Regions from separate parts of the Bradyrhizobium sp. BR2003 genome, predicted to be linked through region 1. Evidence: riboswitches for the same ligand, from Rfam matches in the RefSeq annotation. Region 1 holds a riboswitch; the other holds the start of a gene.
The links. Region 1 has a riboswitch for glycine ahead of E2I15_RS02000 (D-amino acid dehydrogenase). Riboswitches for the same ligand answer to the same signal wherever they lie in the genome.

Region 1 (8,973 bases):
GACGACGGCTTGCCGATCGATTCCAGCACGAGGCCGTAGGGTTCCTTCAGCTTCAGCGTGATGGTCTTGGCGTCGGTCGCCTCCAGGCTCGCCGTGAAGTCCATCAGCTTCTGGCCCATGCCGTCGACCTTGCCCCAACGCTTCAGCGAGGCGACGCAGTCTTCCGCGGTGACCGGTGCGCCGTCGTGCCACTTCAGGCCGTCGCGCAGTGTGAACGTGTAGGTCAGCTTGTCGTCGGAGACCTTCCAGTCCGCCATCTGCGGCTGGATCTTGAAATTGGAATCCGTCGCCAGCAGCGTGTCATAGATCATGTAGCCATGATCGCGGGTGATGTAGGCCGTGGTCATGATCGGATCGATGACGCGCAGATCCGAGTGCATCACCGCGGTGATGGTCTTGCCCGCGGCCATCGCCTGCGGTGCGAATGACAATTCCTGCGGCGCGAACGACAGCGCGAGCGCCGTCAACGCGGCCGCCAGCGTGCGGTGCTTCCAACGCGAGATAGGGAACATGCAAACTCTCCTGACGTGTAACTGGTCAAAGCCGGCTTATTCGTTATGCACGCGGTTCGTTATTTAGGCGAACTAACATGCTGTATGGCTTGTGAAATCGAGACTTGCACCAAGCGCCAAGCGCGTCAATCGGTTTCAGGCCGCATCGGACGTACACAAACGAATGAGGCCGCACGCCAGATTTTGGCTTTACAAAATCATCGGCTGAGATTTTCGTAACGCGCGCGCGATGCCGGCGCCGTCAGAACAACAAGAGAGAACAACGATGAACCCAGCCAATCTCCCCTTTGATTCCGAAACGATGTTGCAGGGCCTGCGCAGCTGGGTGGAATGCGAAAGCCCGACCTGGGACGCCGCCGCGGTCGAGCGCATGCTCGATCTCGCCGCGCGCGAGATGGCGATCATGGGTGCGACGATCGAGCGCATCGCCGGACGCCAGGGCTTCGCGGGCTGCGTGCGCGCCCGTTTCCCCCATCCGAAACAAGGCCAGCCCGGCATCCTGATATCAGGCCATCTGGACACCGTGCACCCGGTCGGCACCATCGAGAAGCTGAAGTGGCGGCGCGAGGGCAACAAGTGCTTCGGGCCGGGCATCTTCGACATGAAGGGCGGCAACTACCTGTCGATCGAGGCGATCAGGCAATTGGCGCGCGCCTCCTTCACCACGCCGCTGCCGATCACCGTGCTGTTCACTCCCGATGAAGAGGTCGGCACACCGTCGACGCGCGACATCATCGAGGCGGAAGCCGCGCGCAACAAGTACGTGCTGGTGCCGGAGCCCGGCCGCCCGAACAACGGCGTCGTCACCGGCCGCTATGCGATCGCGCGCTTCAATCTGGAAGCCACCGGCAAGCCCAGCCATGCCGGCGCGACGCTGTCTTCCGGGCGTTCCGCGATCCGCGAGATGGCGCGGCAGATCATCGCCATCGACGGCATGACCACCGAGGACTGCACATTCTCGGTCGGCATCGTGCATGGCGGCCAGTGGGTCAATTGCGTCGCGACGACCTGCACCGGCGAAGCGCTCAGCATGGCCAAACGCCAGGCCGATCTCGACCGTGGCGTCGAGCGCATGCTGGCACTGTCGGGTACCGCCAACGACGTCACCTTCAAGGTGACGCGCGGCGTCACTCGCCCGGTGTGGGAACCTGATGCGGGCACCATGGCGCTCTACGAAAAGGCAAAAGGTCTTGCGGCGGCGATGGGTCTCGATCTGCCGCACGGCAGCGCCGGCGGCGGCTCGGACGGCAACTTCACCGGCGCGATGGGCATCCCCACGCTCGACGGCCTCGGCGTTCGCGGCGCCGATGCGCATACACTCAACGAACATATCGAGGTCGACAGCCTCGCCGAACGCGGCCGCCTGATGGCGGCGCTGCTGGCGACGCTGGACTGACATCGATTGCACTGCACAACACGTTGGCACTGCCGGACCGAAATTTAGCCTTGTCCATTTTTAAGGCTTCGCCTACGGTCCGGCCGTCCAACGCGACGATGCGGGAGAGATCGAAGCGACAACATTCGTGTTGTTGCCTTCGGCGCCGACGGAGCAACCGCCCCGGAAACTCTCAGGCAAAAGGACTGTATCGTCAGGACAATCTGGAGAGAGACGAACATGGCCGCACATCAAGGGGCCGTGACGTCCACCGAAGGGGATAGTTCGCTTCCGGCCCCGGCCCGATGCGGATCAAGCTCTCAGGTACCGTGACAGATGGGGCGCCGATGCCGGTTTCACCGGCTGTTCGGCGACTCTAACCCACGGGAGCCTGACAACCATCATGCCACACATCGCGATCATCGGCGCCGGCATCACCGGCGTAACGACGGCCTATGCCCTGCTTGAACGCGGCTACAAGGTGACTGTCCTCGACAGGCATCGCTACGCCGCGATGGAAACCTCGTTCGCCAATGGCGGACAATTGTCCGCCAGCAACGCCGAAGTGTGGAACAGTGCCGCGACCATCCTGAAGGGGCTGCGCTGGATGCTGAGAAGCGACGCGCCGCTGCTGATGAACCCGAAGCCGAGCTGGCACAAATATTCCTGGATCGGCGAGTTCGTAGGCCACATCACGCGCTATCGCAGCAACACCATCGAGACCACGCGGCTCGCAATCGAAGCGCGCAAGCACCTGTTCTCGATCGCACAGCGCGAGAACATCGCCTTCGATCTCGAACGCCGCGGCATCCTGCACGTCTATCACGACAAGGCCGGATTCGAGGCGGGCCTCAAGGTCAACACGCTGCTGCAGCAAGGCGGGCTCGACCGCCGACCGGTGACATCAGACGAAATCCGCATCATCGAACCCGCGCTGCAGACAACCTGCTATGGCGGCTTCTTCACGCCGTCGGACGCGACCGGCGATATCCACAAGTTCACGCGTGGACTTGCCGACGCCTGCGTCCGCCGTGGCGCGAGCTTTGTCCATGAAGCCGACGTCGACACGATCGCACGCGGCGATGACGGCTTCCGCATCGGCTGGAACGAAGCTGCTTCACACGAAGCTGCGGTCGCGACGCGGCATCAATTGCAAGCGGACGGGATCGTGATTTGCGCAGGCGTGGCGAGCCGCCACTTCGCCAGCCTGCTCAACGATCGCGTCAATGTCTATCCGGTGAAGGGCTATTCGATCACGGTGCAGCTCGATGCGCCGCAAAGCCGGAACGCCGCCCCAACCGTCAGCCTGCTCGATGAAGCTGCGAAGATCGTCACCAGCCGGCTCGGCGCCGACCGCTTCCGCATCGCCGGCACCGCCGAGTTCAACGGCTTCAACCGCGACATTCGCGCCGACCGCATTCAACCGCTGGTGGACTGGGTGCGGCATCATTTCCCAAAGATCGATGCGTCGAAAGTCGTGCCATGGGCGGGCCTGCGCCCGATGATGCCGAACATGATGCCGGTGGTTCGCGCCGGACGGATTCCGGGCGTGTTCTACAACACCGGCCACGGTCATCTCGGTTGGACGCTGTCGGCGGCGACGGCGCAGATGGTGGCCCAGGCGATCGACGATTGGCGCGACCTCGACACGCCGCCGATGGCGCCGACGTTGGCTGCCGGGCTCGACGTGCCTGCCAACGCGCGCAAAGCTGAAATCAATCCACCTTCCAGTGGACTGCTTCGAACTTCACCGGAGGAATAATCGCACCAACAGGACTGATTAGCTGCACCGCAAAAACCGCAGCACCGATGGCATGGGACTTGCTCAAGTTCTGCCGTGTGTCTCTTACCATCTGTGCTACGGTCCGGTGTGCAACGGTCCCCGCTGGGGACTTCATCGACCACAACCCAACGGATCCAATTTGCTCGGATATCTGCTTCGCCGCATCCTCGCCGCCATTCCCGTGATGGGCGTGGTGGCTCTGTTCGTGTTCCTGTTGCTGCGGCTGACGCCGGGCGACCCCGCCGCCATCCTTGCCGGCGACAACGCGACGCCCGAACAGCTCGAACGTATCAGGACCTCGCTTGGTCTGAACGAGCCGATCTACATCCAGTTCTACACCTGGGTCGCCAAGTTGCTGCACGGCGACCTCGGCGTCTCCCTGATCTCGAACAAGCCGATCCTCGAGATGATCGCCCCGCGCCTCGAGCCCTCGATCTCGGTCGCGCTGGCCACCATCATCCTCTCGATCTTGGTGGCGGTGCCGCTCGGCGTGATCGCGGCGTGGAAACACGGCACCTGGATCGACCGCTTCGTGATGGGTCTGTCGGTGCTCGGCTTCTCGGTGCCGGTGTTCGTGATCGGCTATGTGCTGATCCAGATCTTTGCGATCGATCTGCGCTGGGTTCCAGTACAGGGCTTCAAGAGCATCTCGGCCGGCTTCGGCCCGTTCTTCGAGCGCATCATCCTGCCGACCTGCACCCTCTCCTTCATCTACGTCGCGCTGATCGCGCGCATGACGCGGGCCTCGATGCTCGACGTGCTCGGTGAGGATTACGTGCGCACGGCGCGCGCCAAGGGCATCGGCGAGACCGGCGTGCTGCTGCGCCATGCGCTGCGCAACGCGGCCGTGCCGGTCATCACGGTGATCGGTTCCGGCTTCGCGCTGTTGATCTCCGGGGTCGTCGTCACGGAAAGCGTGTTCAACCTGCCCGGCATCGGCCGCCTCACCGTCGATGCGGTGCTGGCGCGCGACTACCCGGTGATCCAGGCGATGATCCTCTTGACGTCGGGTATCTATGTCGCGGTCAATCTGTTGATCGACCTCGCCTACACCCTGCTCGATCCTCGTATCCGGTACTGAGCAATGGCGATCGAAACTCTTCCTGAATCCACTATCCCCGTTACCCGGCCGTTCCGCGTCAAGTTCGGCTTCCTGACGTCGACGCCGATCATCGCAATTGCGACGATCTGCCTCGCCCTCATCATCCTGATGGCGATCTTCGCGCCGCTGCTTGCGCCGCATGATCCTCTGCTGCTGACGCCGTCGCAGCGGCTGAAGCCGTCGAGCGCACAATATCTGCTCGGCACCGACGCTTATGGCCGCGACCTGTTGTCGCGCATCATCTACGGCGCACGGATCTCGCTGGTGATCGGGCTCGGCGCAGCCGTCTGTTCGATCGCCATCGGTCTTCTGATCGGCCTCGTCGCCGGTTTCTTCCGCTGGGTCGATGCGGTGCTGATGCGCGTGATGGACGGCTTGATGGCGATCCCCGCCATCCTGCTCGCGATCGCCGTGGTGTCGCTGTCGGGCGCCAGCATCTGGACCGTGATGGTCGCGATCACCATCCCCGAGATCCCGCGCGTGGCGCGGCTGGTGCGCTCGGTGGTGCTGACCGCACGCGAGGAGCCTTATGTCGAAGCCGCGATCTCGCTCGGCACCAGCTTGCCGAAGATCATGTGGCGGCATTTGATGCCGAACACGATTGCGCCGCTGATCGTGCAAGGCACCTATGTCTGCGCGTCCGCGATCCTGACCGAGGCGATCCTGTCGTTCCTCGGCGCCGGCATCTCGCCGGAAACGCCGACCTGGGGCAACATCATGGCCGAGGGCCGCGCCTACTTCCAGGTCAAGCCGTCGCTGATCTTCTGGCCGGGGCTGCTGCTCTCGATCGCGATTCTCAGCGTCAACCTGATCGGCGACGCCGCGCGCGACGCGCTCGATCCCCGCATGAAGCAGCGTGAGGGCAAGTGACGGCTTCAATGCCAATTGAAGCCGTCATTCCGGGATGGTGCGTTAGCACCAGACCCGGAATCTCGAGATTCCGGGTTCGATGCTTCGCATCGCCCCGGAATGACCGTGGACAATTCCGTCGCCGCGCTCGCCGCAGCCGCGCCAAGAGAGCCTGACATGACCAACGTCGTCCTCGACATCAACAACCTCGTCGTCGGCCTCGGCCGCAAGACGGACGCGCATCGCATCATCGACGACCTGTCGCTGCAGGTGCGCGAGGGCGAGACGCTCTGCCTGGTCGGCGAAAGCGGCTCCGGCAAGTCGGTGACCTCGCTCACCGTGATGGGCCTGTTGCAGAAGGGCACGCTGGTGCCGTCCGGCGGCAGCGTCAAGCTGGTCGGCGAGGAACTGCTCACCGCCAGCGACCGGCGGCTGCGCCAGCTCCGCGCCACGCGGATGGCGATGATCTTCCAGGAGCCGATGACCGCGCTCAATCCCGTCGTGCCGGTCGGCCGCCAGATCGACGAAGTGCTGCGCGCCCACACCGATCTCGACGCCCGCGCGCGGCGCCAGAAGATTTTGGCGATGATGGAGCATGTGCGGCTGCCGGACGTCGAGCGCATCTTCTCCTCCTACCCGCACCGCCTGTCGGGCGGCCAGCGCCAGCGCATCATGATCGCGATGGCATTGGTTCTGGAGCCGAAGCTCCTGATCGCCGATGAGCCGACCACCGCGCTCGACGTCACCACGCAGAAGCAGATCCTCACCTTGATCCGCGACCTGCAACGCGATCACGGTACCGCTGTTCTGTTCATCACCCACGACATGGGCGTGGTGGCCGAGATCGCCGACCGCGTCGCGGTGATGCGCCACGGCCGCCTTGTCGAAACCGGCCCGCTGCAGGACGTGCTGCGCAATCCGAAGATGGAGTACACCCGCAACCTGTTGTCGTCGGTGCCGAGCCTGGTGCCGCGCGCGCCGCGCCCGGAGACGAAGGAACCGGTGGTGCTGGAAGCCAACGAGCTCAGCAAGGTCTACCGGGAGCGGTCGCTGTACGGCAAAGCCCGCGAGGTCGCCGCCGCCAGCAACGTCACGCTCACTCTGCGCAAGGGCCGCACGCTCGGCATCGTCGGCGAAAGCGGTTCCGGCAAGTCGACGGTCGCGCGCTGTATCGTCCGCCTGATCGATCCCACCTCGGGCGGGGTACGCCTCGCCGGCCGCGAGATCTCCGACCTGTCGCGCCGGCTGTTGCAGCCGCATCGCCAGAAGATCCAGATCATCTTCCAGGATCCCTACCGCTCACTCAATCCGCGCGTCACTGTCGGCGAGAGCATCGCGGAAGGCCCGATCAATTACGGCATGCCGCGCAAGGATGCGCTGGCGCGGGCACGCGAGCTGCTCGAGCTCGTCCATTTGCCGCCCGACGCGATCTCGCGCTATCCGCACCAGTTCTCCGGCGGCCAGCGCCAGCGCATCGCGATCGCGCGCGCGCTGGCGCTCGATCCCGACGTGCTCGTCGCGGATGAGGCGGTGTCCGCGCTCGACGTCTCGGTGCAGGCGCAGGTTCTGGATCTGCTCGACGAAATCCAGCGTCGACTGGGCATCGCGCTGCTCTTCATCACGCATGACTTGCGCGTCGCCGCACAAATCTGCGACGACGTCGCCGTGATGCAGCATGGCCGCGTCGTGGAACAGGGACCGGCCGCCGAGGTGCTGACCAATCCGCAGCAAGCCTATACCCGCGCGCTGCTCGATGCGGCGCCCGGACGCGGCTGGGATTTTGCGAATTTCCGCCCGGTTTCGGAAGGCCTCGTGGCAACGGCCTAGCAATCCGTAGCCCGGATTCAGCCAACGGGTCGCGCGAACGCGCGCCCGATGACAGGCTCCGCGAAATCCGGGGGAATCTCAGCCGCCCGAAACACCCCGGATTGCGCTTCGCTCCATCCAGGCTACATGGGGCCCTCCGCGGACTGCGCTGAGGGCATGCAAATCCGCTGGTGCTCCACGGCTTGCGCTTGGCGCGACGACACGCTTAACGTCGCGCGCTAGAGCGTGGCCCTGAAGGCGGACACCGGTCTTCCCGGAGATCACGCTCCAACCAACGCGATGAGGTCATGACGCGCGTCGTCACGATCGCATCGTAATCGAAGAAACGTATCGAGACCGACTTGATGACCCGCATTGCCGTTGGCGGCTTCCTGCACGAGACCAACACCTTCGCACCGACGAAGGCAACCTATGACGATTTCGTGCATGGCGGCGGCTGGCCGTCGATGACGCATGGCGCAGACGTGCTCAAGGTCATGCGCAAGATCAATGTCGGCCTTGCCGGGTTTGTCGAGGCGGCGGAAGCCAACAGCTGGGAGCTGGTGCCGACGATCTTCGCCGCGGCGAGCCCGTCGGCGCATGTCAGCAAGGACGCGTATGAGCGGATCGTGACCGAAATGGTCGACGGCATCGCCGCGGCCGGACCGATCGACGCCGTCTATCTCGACCTGCACGGCGCCATGGTCACCGAGCATTATGACGACGGTGAAGGCGAAACGCTGGCCCGCGTGCGCAAGGCGATCGGCAACGACCTGCCGCTGGTGGCGAGCCTCGATCTGCATGCGAACGTTTCACCGAAGATGATCGAACATGCCGACGCGCTGATTGCCTACCGCACCTATCCGCATGTCGACATGGCCGAAACCGGCCGCGCCTGCGCCCGGCATCTTGCGCTGATGCTCAAGTTCAGGCAGCGCTTCGCCAAGGCATTCCGGCAATTGCCGTTCCTGATCCCGATCAGCTGGCAATGCACCAACGACCAGCCCACAAAAGGCATCTATCAAAAGCTCGCCGCGCTCGAGAGCGACGCGGTGCCGACGCTGTCGTTTGCGCCGGGCTTCCCGGCCGCCGATTTCAGGGATTGCGGGCCGAGCGTGTTCGCCTATGGGCGGACCCAGGCCGAAGCGGATGCCGCTGCCGACAAGCTCGTCGCCCTGGTCGAGAGCCATGAGGATGATTTCGACGGCCGGATCTATTCGCCTGACGAAGGCGTGCGGCTGGCGATGGAACTGGCGCAATCGGCCAGCAAGCCGATCATCATCGCCGATACCCAGGACAATCCCGGCGCCGGCGGCGATTCCGACACGACAGGCATGCTGCGCGCGCTGGTGCGCAACAAGGCGAGTGCCGCAACCGGCGTGATCTACGACCCGCAATCCGCGAAGGCCGCGCACACCGCCGGTGTCGGGGCATCAGTCACGCTCGAGCTCGGCGGCAAGTCCGGCATTCCCGGCGATGCGCCGTACAAGGCGACTTTCGTTGTCGAACAGCTCTCGGATGGCAAATTCGTAGCTCCCGGCCCCTA
Region 2 (8,973 bases), on a different contig from region 1:
GGAGTGGCCGACCACGCTCCACAGCCGCGCGGCATATTCCAGCGCGAAGGCGGTGACCGCCGCGATCTCGATGGTCGTCAGCAGCCAGCCGAACTGCACGTCGATCTCGGGCATGGAGGCCAGGATCGCCGCCAGCACGTCAACGGCGATGATGGCGATGATGGTCCGGGCAAACCGCAAACCGCCCGAATGCGGCAGATCATCGCGCTCGAGCAGCTCGTAGAGACGGTCGCGCAGCCGGGGATCGCTGATCGTGGGCTTGAGCGGAGCCATCGTCACGATCAGCCTCTCCGTCAGGCGCCGGCCATCGCTTGTTCGATCGCCGACAGCGCGGCGTCCGCCTTGGCGCCGTCGGGCCCGCCGGCCTGCGCCATGTCGGGCCGGCCGCCGCCGCCCTTGCCGCCGAGCACCTCGGAGCCCTTGCGCACGAGCTCGACCGCGTTGAACCGCGCGGTCAGATCGGCGGTGACGCCGACCACAATGCCGGCCTTGCCGTCCTCGGTGACGCCGACGATCGCGACCACGCCCGAACCGATCTGCTTCTTGCCGTCGTCGACGAGACTCTTGAGATCCTTGGTCTCGACGCCCTCGACCGCGCGCGCGAGCAGCTTGACGTTGCCGACCTCGCGAACGGCCGAGGTGGCGCCGTTCGACGTACCGCCGCCGCCCATCGCGAGCTTCTTGCGGGCGTCAGACAGATCGCGCTCGAGTTTCTTGCGCTCCTCCATCAGCGCGGCGATGCGCGCCGGCACGTCCTCGATCGTGGTGCGCAGCTCCAGCGCCGCGGTCTTGGCCAGCGCGATGGTGTCGTTGGCGTGCTTGCGCGCATGATGCCCGGTCAGCGCCTCGATGCGGCGCACGCCGGACGCCACCGCGCCCTCGCTGGTCACCGAGATCATGCCGATGTCGCCGGTGCGGCGGACATGGGTGCCGCCGCAGAGCTCGACCGACCAGCCAAGCGCATTCTGGCCGTGATCGCGGGCACCCTTGCCCATCGACACGACGCGGACCTCGTCGCCGTACTTCTCGCCGAACAGCGCGCGGGCGCCGGCCTCACGGGCATCGTCGACACCCATCACCCGGGTGGTGACCTCGTCATTCTCCAGCACCACATCGTTGGCGATGTCCTCGATCCGGGCGAGCTCTTCCGGCGTGATCTGCTTCGGATGCACGAAGTCGAAGCGCAGCCGGTCCGGCGTCACCAGCGAGCCACGTTGCGCGATGTGATCGCCGAGCACCTGGCGCAGCGCCTCGTGCAACAGATGCGTCGCCGAATGGTTGGCGCGGATCGACGAACGCCTGGCGTGATCGACCTCGAGCTGCAGCGCGGTGCCGACGCCGAGCGTGCCCTGCTCCACCGTGCCGAGATGCACGAACACATCGCCGGCCTTCTTCTGGGTGTCGGTGACGCGGAACTTGACGCCCTCGCCGGTCAGCACGCCGGTGTCGCCGACCTGGCCGCCGGACTCACCGTAGAACGGGGTCTGGTTCAGCACGATCGCGCCGCTCTCGCCGGCCTTCAGGCTCTCGACCTCGGCGCCGTCCTTGATCAGCGCCGTCACCGCACCTTCCGCGCTCTCGGTCTCGTAGCCCAAGAACTCCGTCGCGCCGAGCTTCTCGCGCAGCGGGAACCAGATTGCCTCACTCGCCGCCTCGCCCGAGCCGGCCCAGGAGGCACGCGCCTTCACGCGCTGCCGCTCCATCGCGTCGGTGAACGCTGCCTGGTCGACGCTGATGCCGCGCGACTTCAGCGCGTCCTGCGTCAGATCGAGCGGGAAGCCGTAGGTGTCGTACAGCGTGAACGCGGTGTCGCCGTCGAACATGTCGCCCTTCTTGAGGCCGGCGCTCTTCTCGTCGAGGATCGACAGGCCGCGCGCCAGCGTCTTGCGGAAGCGCGTCTCCTCCAGCCGCAGCGTCTCCTCGATCAGCTTCTCGGCGCGGACCAGATCCGGATAGGCCTGGCCCATCTCGCGGACCAGCGCCCAGACCAGGCGATGCATCAGCGGCTCGCTCGCGCCCAGGAGCTGCGCATGGCGCATCGCGCGGCGCATGATCCGGCGCAGCACGTAGCCGCGGCCCTCGTTCGACGGCAGCACGCCGTCGGTGATCAGGAACGCCGACGAGCGCAGATGGTCCGCGATGACCCGATACGACCCAACGTTCTGCTCGTTCGGACCGTGGCCGAGGGTGGACGCGGCGGCATCGATCAGGTTGCGGAACAGATCGGTCTCGAACACGCTCTCGACGCCCTGCAGGATGCAGGCCATGCGCTCCAGCCCCATGCCGGTATCGATCGAGGGACGCGGCAGCGCCACGCGCTCCTCCTTCGTCACCTGCTCGTACTGCATGAACACCAGGTTCCAGAATTCGAGGAAGCGATCGCCATCCTCCTCCGGAGTGCCAGGAGGGCCGCCCCAGATGTGCTCGCCGCGGTCGATGAAGATCTCGGAACACGGACCGCACGGGCCGGTGTCGCCCATCGCCCAGAAATTATCCGAGGTCGGGATGCGGATGATGCGGTCGTCCGAGAAGCCTGCGATCTTCTTCCAGTAGCCGGCCGCCTCGTCGTCGGTGTGGTAGACGGTGACCAGCAGCTTGTCCTTCTTCAGCCCGAAATCCTTCGTGATCAGATTCCAGGCGAGCTCGATCGCGCGCTCCTTGAAGTAATCGCCGAACGAGAAGTTGCCGAGCATCTCGAAGAAGGTGAGATGGCGCGCGGTATAGCCGACATTGTCGAGGTCGTTATGCTTGCCGCCGGCGCGCACGCACTTCTGCGACGTCGTGGCGCGCTGATAGCCGCGCTTCTCGACGCCGGTGAAGACGTTCTTGAACTGCACCATGCCGGCATTGGTGAACATCAAGGTCGGGTCGTTGCGCGGAACCAGCGGCGACGAGGCCACGATCTCGTGCCCGTTCTCCTTGAAGAAGTTCAGAAATGTCGACCTGATGTCGTTGACGCTGCTCATGTTCATCCAATCGGAAAAAGGGGCCGGCCAGCCGCAAAAAGGCGTCATTTTCCGGCCGAACGCTTTTAGACATTGCCAGCTGCGGTGTCCAGAAACTGTGCAGGCGGATCATGGGCTTGCCGCGGCAGCACAAAGCCCATTGGATAGTTGCTGCAGCTGCGTTGACAGTCTTGGTGGCGCCGTGTTTTCTACCTACCTATACCTAGTCACGTCGGGAGAGACCGGCCTTATCGCCGGCGCCGAAGGAGCAACCGCCCCGGAAACTCTCAGGCAAAAGGACCGCGTGACGTCTGACATCTGGAAAGAGACGCTGGGGTTCGCCCCGATGCGTCCGCCGACGGGATAATACTCTCAGGCACAGCGACAGATGGGGCTTTCTGCAGGTTTCTCAAGGGGAAATAGATCCCCGACGGGAACCGCGAGGGCCCTGTGATGCTTGCACACGAAACTTCCCCGCTGAAACAGACCCCGCTGCACGCGCTGCACCTGGCGCGCGGCGCCAGGATGGTGCCGTTCGCCGGCTATGACATGCCGGTGCAATATGCGGCCGGCGTGCTGAAGGAGCATCTGCACACCCGCAAGGAAGCCGGCCTGTTCGACGTGTCGCACATGGGCCAGCTGGTGCTGAAGGCCAAATCCGGCAAGGTCGCCGACGCGGCGCTCGCGCTGGAGAAACTGGTGCCGCAGGACATCGTCGGTATCGCGCCGGGACGGCAGCGCTACGCGCAATTCACCAACAATGACGGCGGCCTGCTCGACGACCTGATGGTGGCGAATTTCGGCGATCACCTGTTCCTGGTGGTCAACGCCGCCTGCAAGGCCGAGGACGAGGCGCATCTGCGCGCTAGTCTCGCCGACGCTTGCGAAATCGTATCGCTGGCCGACCGCGCGCTGATCGCACTGCAGGGGCCGAAGGCCGAATCGGCGCTGGCGAAACTTTGTGCAGATGTCAGTTCGATGAAATTCATGGACGCCGGTCCGCGCCGCGTCGGCGACGTCGACTGCTTCGTCTCGCGCTCCGGCTACACCGGCGAGGACGGCTTTGAGATTTCCGTGCCCGCAGACAAGGTGGAAGCCCTGGTCACCGCGCTGCTCGACAATCCCGACGTGTTGCCGATCGGGCTCGGCGCGCGCGACAGCCTGCGGCTCGAAGCCGGGCTGTGCCTCTATGGCCATGACATCGACACCACGACGACGCCGGTCGAAGGCGCGCTGGAATGGTCGGTGCAGAAGGTTCGCCGCAGCGGCGGCGCCCGCGCCGGCGGCTTCCCGGGCGCCGACAAGATTCTCGCGCAATTCGCAGATGGCGCCGCGCGCCGGCGGGTCGGCCTGAAGCCCGACGGCCGCGCCCCGGTGCGCGAAGGCGCCGCACTGTTCGCCGATGCCGCCTCGACCGAGCAGATCGGCAAGGTGACCTCGGGCGGCTTCGGCCCGAGCCTCAATGCGCCGGTCGCGATGGGCTATCTGCCCACCGCCCTTTCCACGGTCGGCACCACCGTTTTCGCCGAAGTGCGCGGCCAGCGGCTTCCGCTGAAGGTCGCCGCCACGCCCTTCGTCCCCAATACCTACAAACGCTAAACGCCAAAGGATCGATCCCCATGACGACGCTGTACACGTCCGACCACGAATGGCTCCGCATCGAAGGCGACGTCGCCACGATCGGCATCACCGACTATGCGCAGTCGCAGCTCGGCGACGTCGTGTTCGTCGAACTGCCCAAGATCGGCCGCAGCCTGAAGAAGGCCGAGGCCGCCGCGGTCGTCGAATCCGTCAAGGCCGCCTCCGACGTTTACGCGCCGATCACCGGCGAGGTGGTCGAGGTCAACGACGCGCTCGCCGCCGAGCCCGCGCTGGTCAATTCGGACGCCGGCGGCAAGGCCTGGTTCTTCAAGATGAAGATTGCAGACAAGGGCGAGCTCGGCGGCCTGATGGACGAGGCCGCCTACGCCGCGCACACCGCCTAAAGGATCACCCCGAGGATCACCCATGAACGCGCCCTTCAAGCCGATCAACGAAGCCGCCACCGATTTCGTCCGCCGCCATATCGGACCGTCGCCGCGCGACATCACCGCGATGCTGGAGACGGTCGGCGCCGCGAGCCTGCAGGCGCTGATGAATGAGACGCTGCCGGCGTCGATCCGCCAGAAGGCGCCGCTCGATCTCGGCCGCGCGCTGAGCGAGACCGAGGCGCTCGCGCATATGAGCGAGCTCGCCGCGCAGAACCAGGTGTTCACCTCGCTGATCGGTCAGGGCTATTCCGGCACCATTCTGCCTGCGGTGATCCAGCGCAACATCCTGGAGAACCCGGCCTGGTACACCGCCTATACGCCGTACCAGCCGGAGATCAGTCAGGGCCGGCTCGAGGCCCTGTTCAATTTCCAGACCATGATCTGCGACCTCACCGGGCTCGACGTCGCCAACGCCTCGCTGCTCGACGAAGCGACGGCAGCGGCGGAAGCGATGGCGCTCGCCGAGCGCCACTCGCAGGTCAAGGCAAAGGTGTTCTTCGTCGACAAGGAGGTGCATCCGCAGACGCTGGCGGTGATGCGCACGCGCGCCGCGCCGCTGGGCTGGGCGCTGGTCGTCGGCGATCCCCTGACCGAGCTCGACAACGCCGATGTGCTCGGCGCGCTGCTGCAGTATCCGGGAACATCGGGTGCGGTGCGCGACCTCAAGCCTGCCATCGCGTCGCTGCGTGCCAAGGGCGCGCTTGCGATCGTCGCGGCGGACCTGCTGTCGCTGACGCTGCTCACCTCGCCCGGCGAGCTCGGCGCCGACATCGCGATCGGCTCGGCGCAGCGGTTCGGCGTGCCGATGGGTTATGGCGGACCGCACGCCGCCTATATGGCGGTGCGCGATACGCTGAAGCGCTCGCTGCCCGGCCGCATCGTCGGCCTCTCGGTGGATTCGCGTGGGCAGCCCGCCTATCGCCTCGCGCTGCAGACCCGCGAGCAGCATATCCGCCGCGAGAAAGCGACCTCGAACATTTGCACCGCGCAGGTGCTGCTCGCCGTGATCGCCTCGATGTATGCGGTCTATCACGGTCCCGAGGGCTTGACCCATATCGCACGCAGCGTGCATCGCCGCGCCACCGTGCTTGCCGCCGGCCTGCGCAAGCTCGGCTTCGCGCCGACCAGCGAAGCGTTCTTCGACACCGTGACCGTCGAGGCAGGTAGCAGGCAGAGCGAGCTCGTCACCCGCGCGCTGGCGGAGCGGATCAATCTGCGCGTCGGCGCGACCACGCTCGGCATCGCGCTCGACGAGACCTCGACGCCGGAGACGGTCGAGGCGGTGTGGCGCGTGTTCGGCGGCAAGCTCAGCTATGCCGAGATCGAGGCCGGCGCGCACGAGGCGCTGCCGAAGGATCTGCGGCGCTCGAGCGCCTTCCTCACCCATCCGGTGTTCAATACGCATCGTTCCGAGACCGAGCTGCTGCGCTACATGCGCAAGCTCAGCGATCGCGACCTCGCGCTCGACCGCGCGATGATCCCGCTCGGCTCCTGCACGATGAAGCTCAACGCCACCACCGAGATGATCCCGCTGACCTGGCCGGCGTTCGGCAATCTGCATCCGTTCGCGCCCTCAGATCAGGCCAAGGGCTATCACGCGCTGTTCAAGCGGCTGGAGCAGTGGCTGTGCGACATCACCGGCTATGACGCGGTCTCGCTGCAGCCGAACTCCGGCGCGCAGGGCGAATATGCCGGGCTGCTGGCGATCCGGGGCTATCACTTGGCGCGCGGTGAACCGCACCGCAAGGTGTGCCTGATCCCCTCCTCCGCGCACGGCACCAATCCGGCCTCGGCCGCGATGGTCGGCATGGAGGTCGTGGTTGTGGCGTGCGATGCGCGCGGCGACGTCGACGTCAATGATCTCCGCATCAAGGCCGAGAAGCACTCCGCCAACCTTGCGGCTGTCATGATCACCTATCCGTCGACCCACGGCGTGTTCGAGGAGCATATCCGCGAGATCTGCGACATCGTGCATGCGCATGGCGGCCAGGTCTATCTCGACGGGGCCAACATGAACGCGCAGGTCGGACTGTCGCGGCCCGGCGATTACGGCGCCGATGTCAGCCATCTCAATTTGCACAAGACCTTCTGCATTCCGCATGGCGGCGGCGGCCCGGGCATGGGCCCGATCGGCGTGAAGGCGCATCTTGCGCCTTATTTGCCGGGCCATCCCGCAACCGACGGCACGACGGCGCACGCCATCGGCCCGGTGTCGGCCGCGCCGTTCGGCTCGGCGTCGATCCTGACCATCTCCTACATCTACATCCTGATGATGGGCGGCGAAGGCCTCACGCGCGCCACGGAGATCGCGATCCTCAATGCCAACTACATCGCCGCACGGCTGCAGCCGCACTTCCCGGTGCTGTACCGCAACGAGCGCGGCCGCGTCGCGCATGAGTGCATCGTCGACCCGCGGCCGCTGAAGACGACCAGCGGCGTCACCGTCGACGACATCGCCAAGCGGCTGATCGACTACGGCTTCCACGCGCCGACCATGAGCTTCCCGGTGGCGGGCACGCTGATGATCGAACCGACGGAATCGGAATCGAAGTTCGAGATCGACCGGTTCTGCGACGCCATGATCGCGATCCGCGACGAAATCGCGGAGATCGAGAAGGGCCGCTGGAAGGTCGAGGCCTCGCCGCTGCGCCACGCGCCGCACACCGTCCACGACATCGCCGACGATGCCTGGAACAGGGCCTATACCCGCGCCGAGGGCTGCTTCCCGGCCGGCGTGTCGCGTTCCGACAAATACTGGAGCCCGGTCGGCCGCGTCGACAACGTCTATGGCGACCGCAACCTGGTGTGCTCATGCCCGCCGGTCGAGGACTACGCGCAGGCGGCGGAGTAGCTGGGGCGCGCGCCTCATCCGGATATCGAAGCAAGGGTTGAGCCCTGCGGCTCAACCCACCATTTCAAAAGAAAAGAGGCCCGTCGTTTCGCTTGTCCGCGACCAGCATCGGTCGAAGCGGATCGCGGGACGAACGGTAGAAGACAGGGCCGCTCGCGGCAGGAGGAAACATGCGCCAGGAATTCTGGTTTCATTTCCCGTTTCGTGTCCGCTATTCGGAGGTCGACGCGCAGGCCGTGGTGTTCAACGCCCACTACCTCACCTACTTCGACACCGCGATCACGGAATATTTTCGCGCGCTCGGCTATGATTATCTCGGCGAAGTGGCGCGGACCGGGATCGACTTTCACACCGTGAAGTCGGTCGTCGAATACAAGGCGCCGATCCGGTTCGACGAGGACATCGAGGTCTGCGTGCGGGTCGCGCGGATCGGCCGCTCCTCGATCAATCTTGCGCTCGCGATCTTCGCCAAGGGCTCCGATGACCTCCGCGCCACCGGCGAGATCATCTGGGTCGCGACCGACCAGAAGACGCATCAGTCGGTCGCCGTGACCGAGGACTTGCGGGCGCTGATCGCGAGCCGCGAAAAGGCGCTGGCGCGGGGATAGGCCCACGCACATTGCGAAGGTCAAGCTTATGGGGCCACGAGGGTGCGGCTCTCGGTGTCCCAGCGCCACAGCCGGCTGGCGACGGCAGCGGTCCACCGACAAAGCGAAAGGCAGATGTCATAGCGACTTCGGCAAACCCCGAACGTGTCAGGCTGAGGCCGGACGGACTGGTCAGGATCAGGCGCTTCATCGGCCCAACTCTCTCGACGACACACAAAACCAAACGGGCGCCGAAGACGTCGGCAACTCAACGTCCTCAGCACCCGCTTGCAGCGAAGTCATGTGATCGTTTGAGCATGATCTCCGCGCAAACGCTTCGCGTTTGTCGCGAGGGAAAACCGCTGCGCACTTTTCCGGATCATGCTGGAGGCTTTTACTCTTCCGTCGGCTCCTCGCCTTCGGCGTCGCGCTCGGGCGTGCCGGCGAGGATCTGCTCGGAGATCAGGCCGGAGTTCTGCCGGATCGCGGCTTCGATCTTGGCGGTGATGTCGGGATTCGACTTCAGGAATGCCTTGGAATTCTCTCGACCCTGGCCGAGC

Region 2: linked by a shared signal. The riboswitch ahead of gcvT (glycine cleavage system aminomethyltransferase GcvT) and the one ahead of E2I15_RS02000 (D-amino acid dehydrogenase) in region 1 are both predicted to bind glycine.

What each region holds. Positions count from the first base shown of each region.
Region 1 covers NZ_SMYJ01000007.1:53,017-61,989, reverse strand. Annotated here, with positions in the region: gene E2I15_RS02010 (ABC transporter substrate-binding protein) at 1-512, opposite strand, end outside; gene E2I15_RS02005 (M20/M25/M40 family metallo-hydrolase) at 778-1,908, shown strand; glycine riboswitch at 2,000-2,106, shown strand; glycine riboswitch at 2,108-2,227, shown strand; gene E2I15_RS02000 (D-amino acid dehydrogenase) at 2,291-3,649, shown strand; gene E2I15_RS01995 (ABC transporter permease) at 3,810-4,751, shown strand; gene E2I15_RS01990 (ABC transporter permease) at 4,755-5,642, shown strand; gene E2I15_RS01985 (ABC transporter ATP-binding protein) at 5,799-7,448, shown strand; gene E2I15_RS01980 (M81 family metallopeptidase) at 7,793-8,973, shown strand, end outside.
Region 2 covers NZ_SMYJ01000024.1:103,439-112,411, forward strand. Annotated here, with positions in the region: gene E2I15_RS16655 (cyclic nucleotide-gated ion channel) at 1-273, opposite strand, end outside; gene alaS (alanine--tRNA ligase) at 294-2,966, opposite strand; glycine riboswitch at 3,169-3,257, shown strand; gene gcvT (glycine cleavage system aminomethyltransferase GcvT) at 3,399-4,544, shown strand; gene gcvH (glycine cleavage system protein GcvH) at 4,565-4,930, shown strand; gene gcvP (aminomethyl-transferring glycine dehydrogenase) at 4,953-7,826, shown strand; gene E2I15_RS16680 (acyl-CoA thioesterase) at 7,997-8,434, shown strand; gene recA (recombinase RecA) at 8,808-8,973, opposite strand, start outside.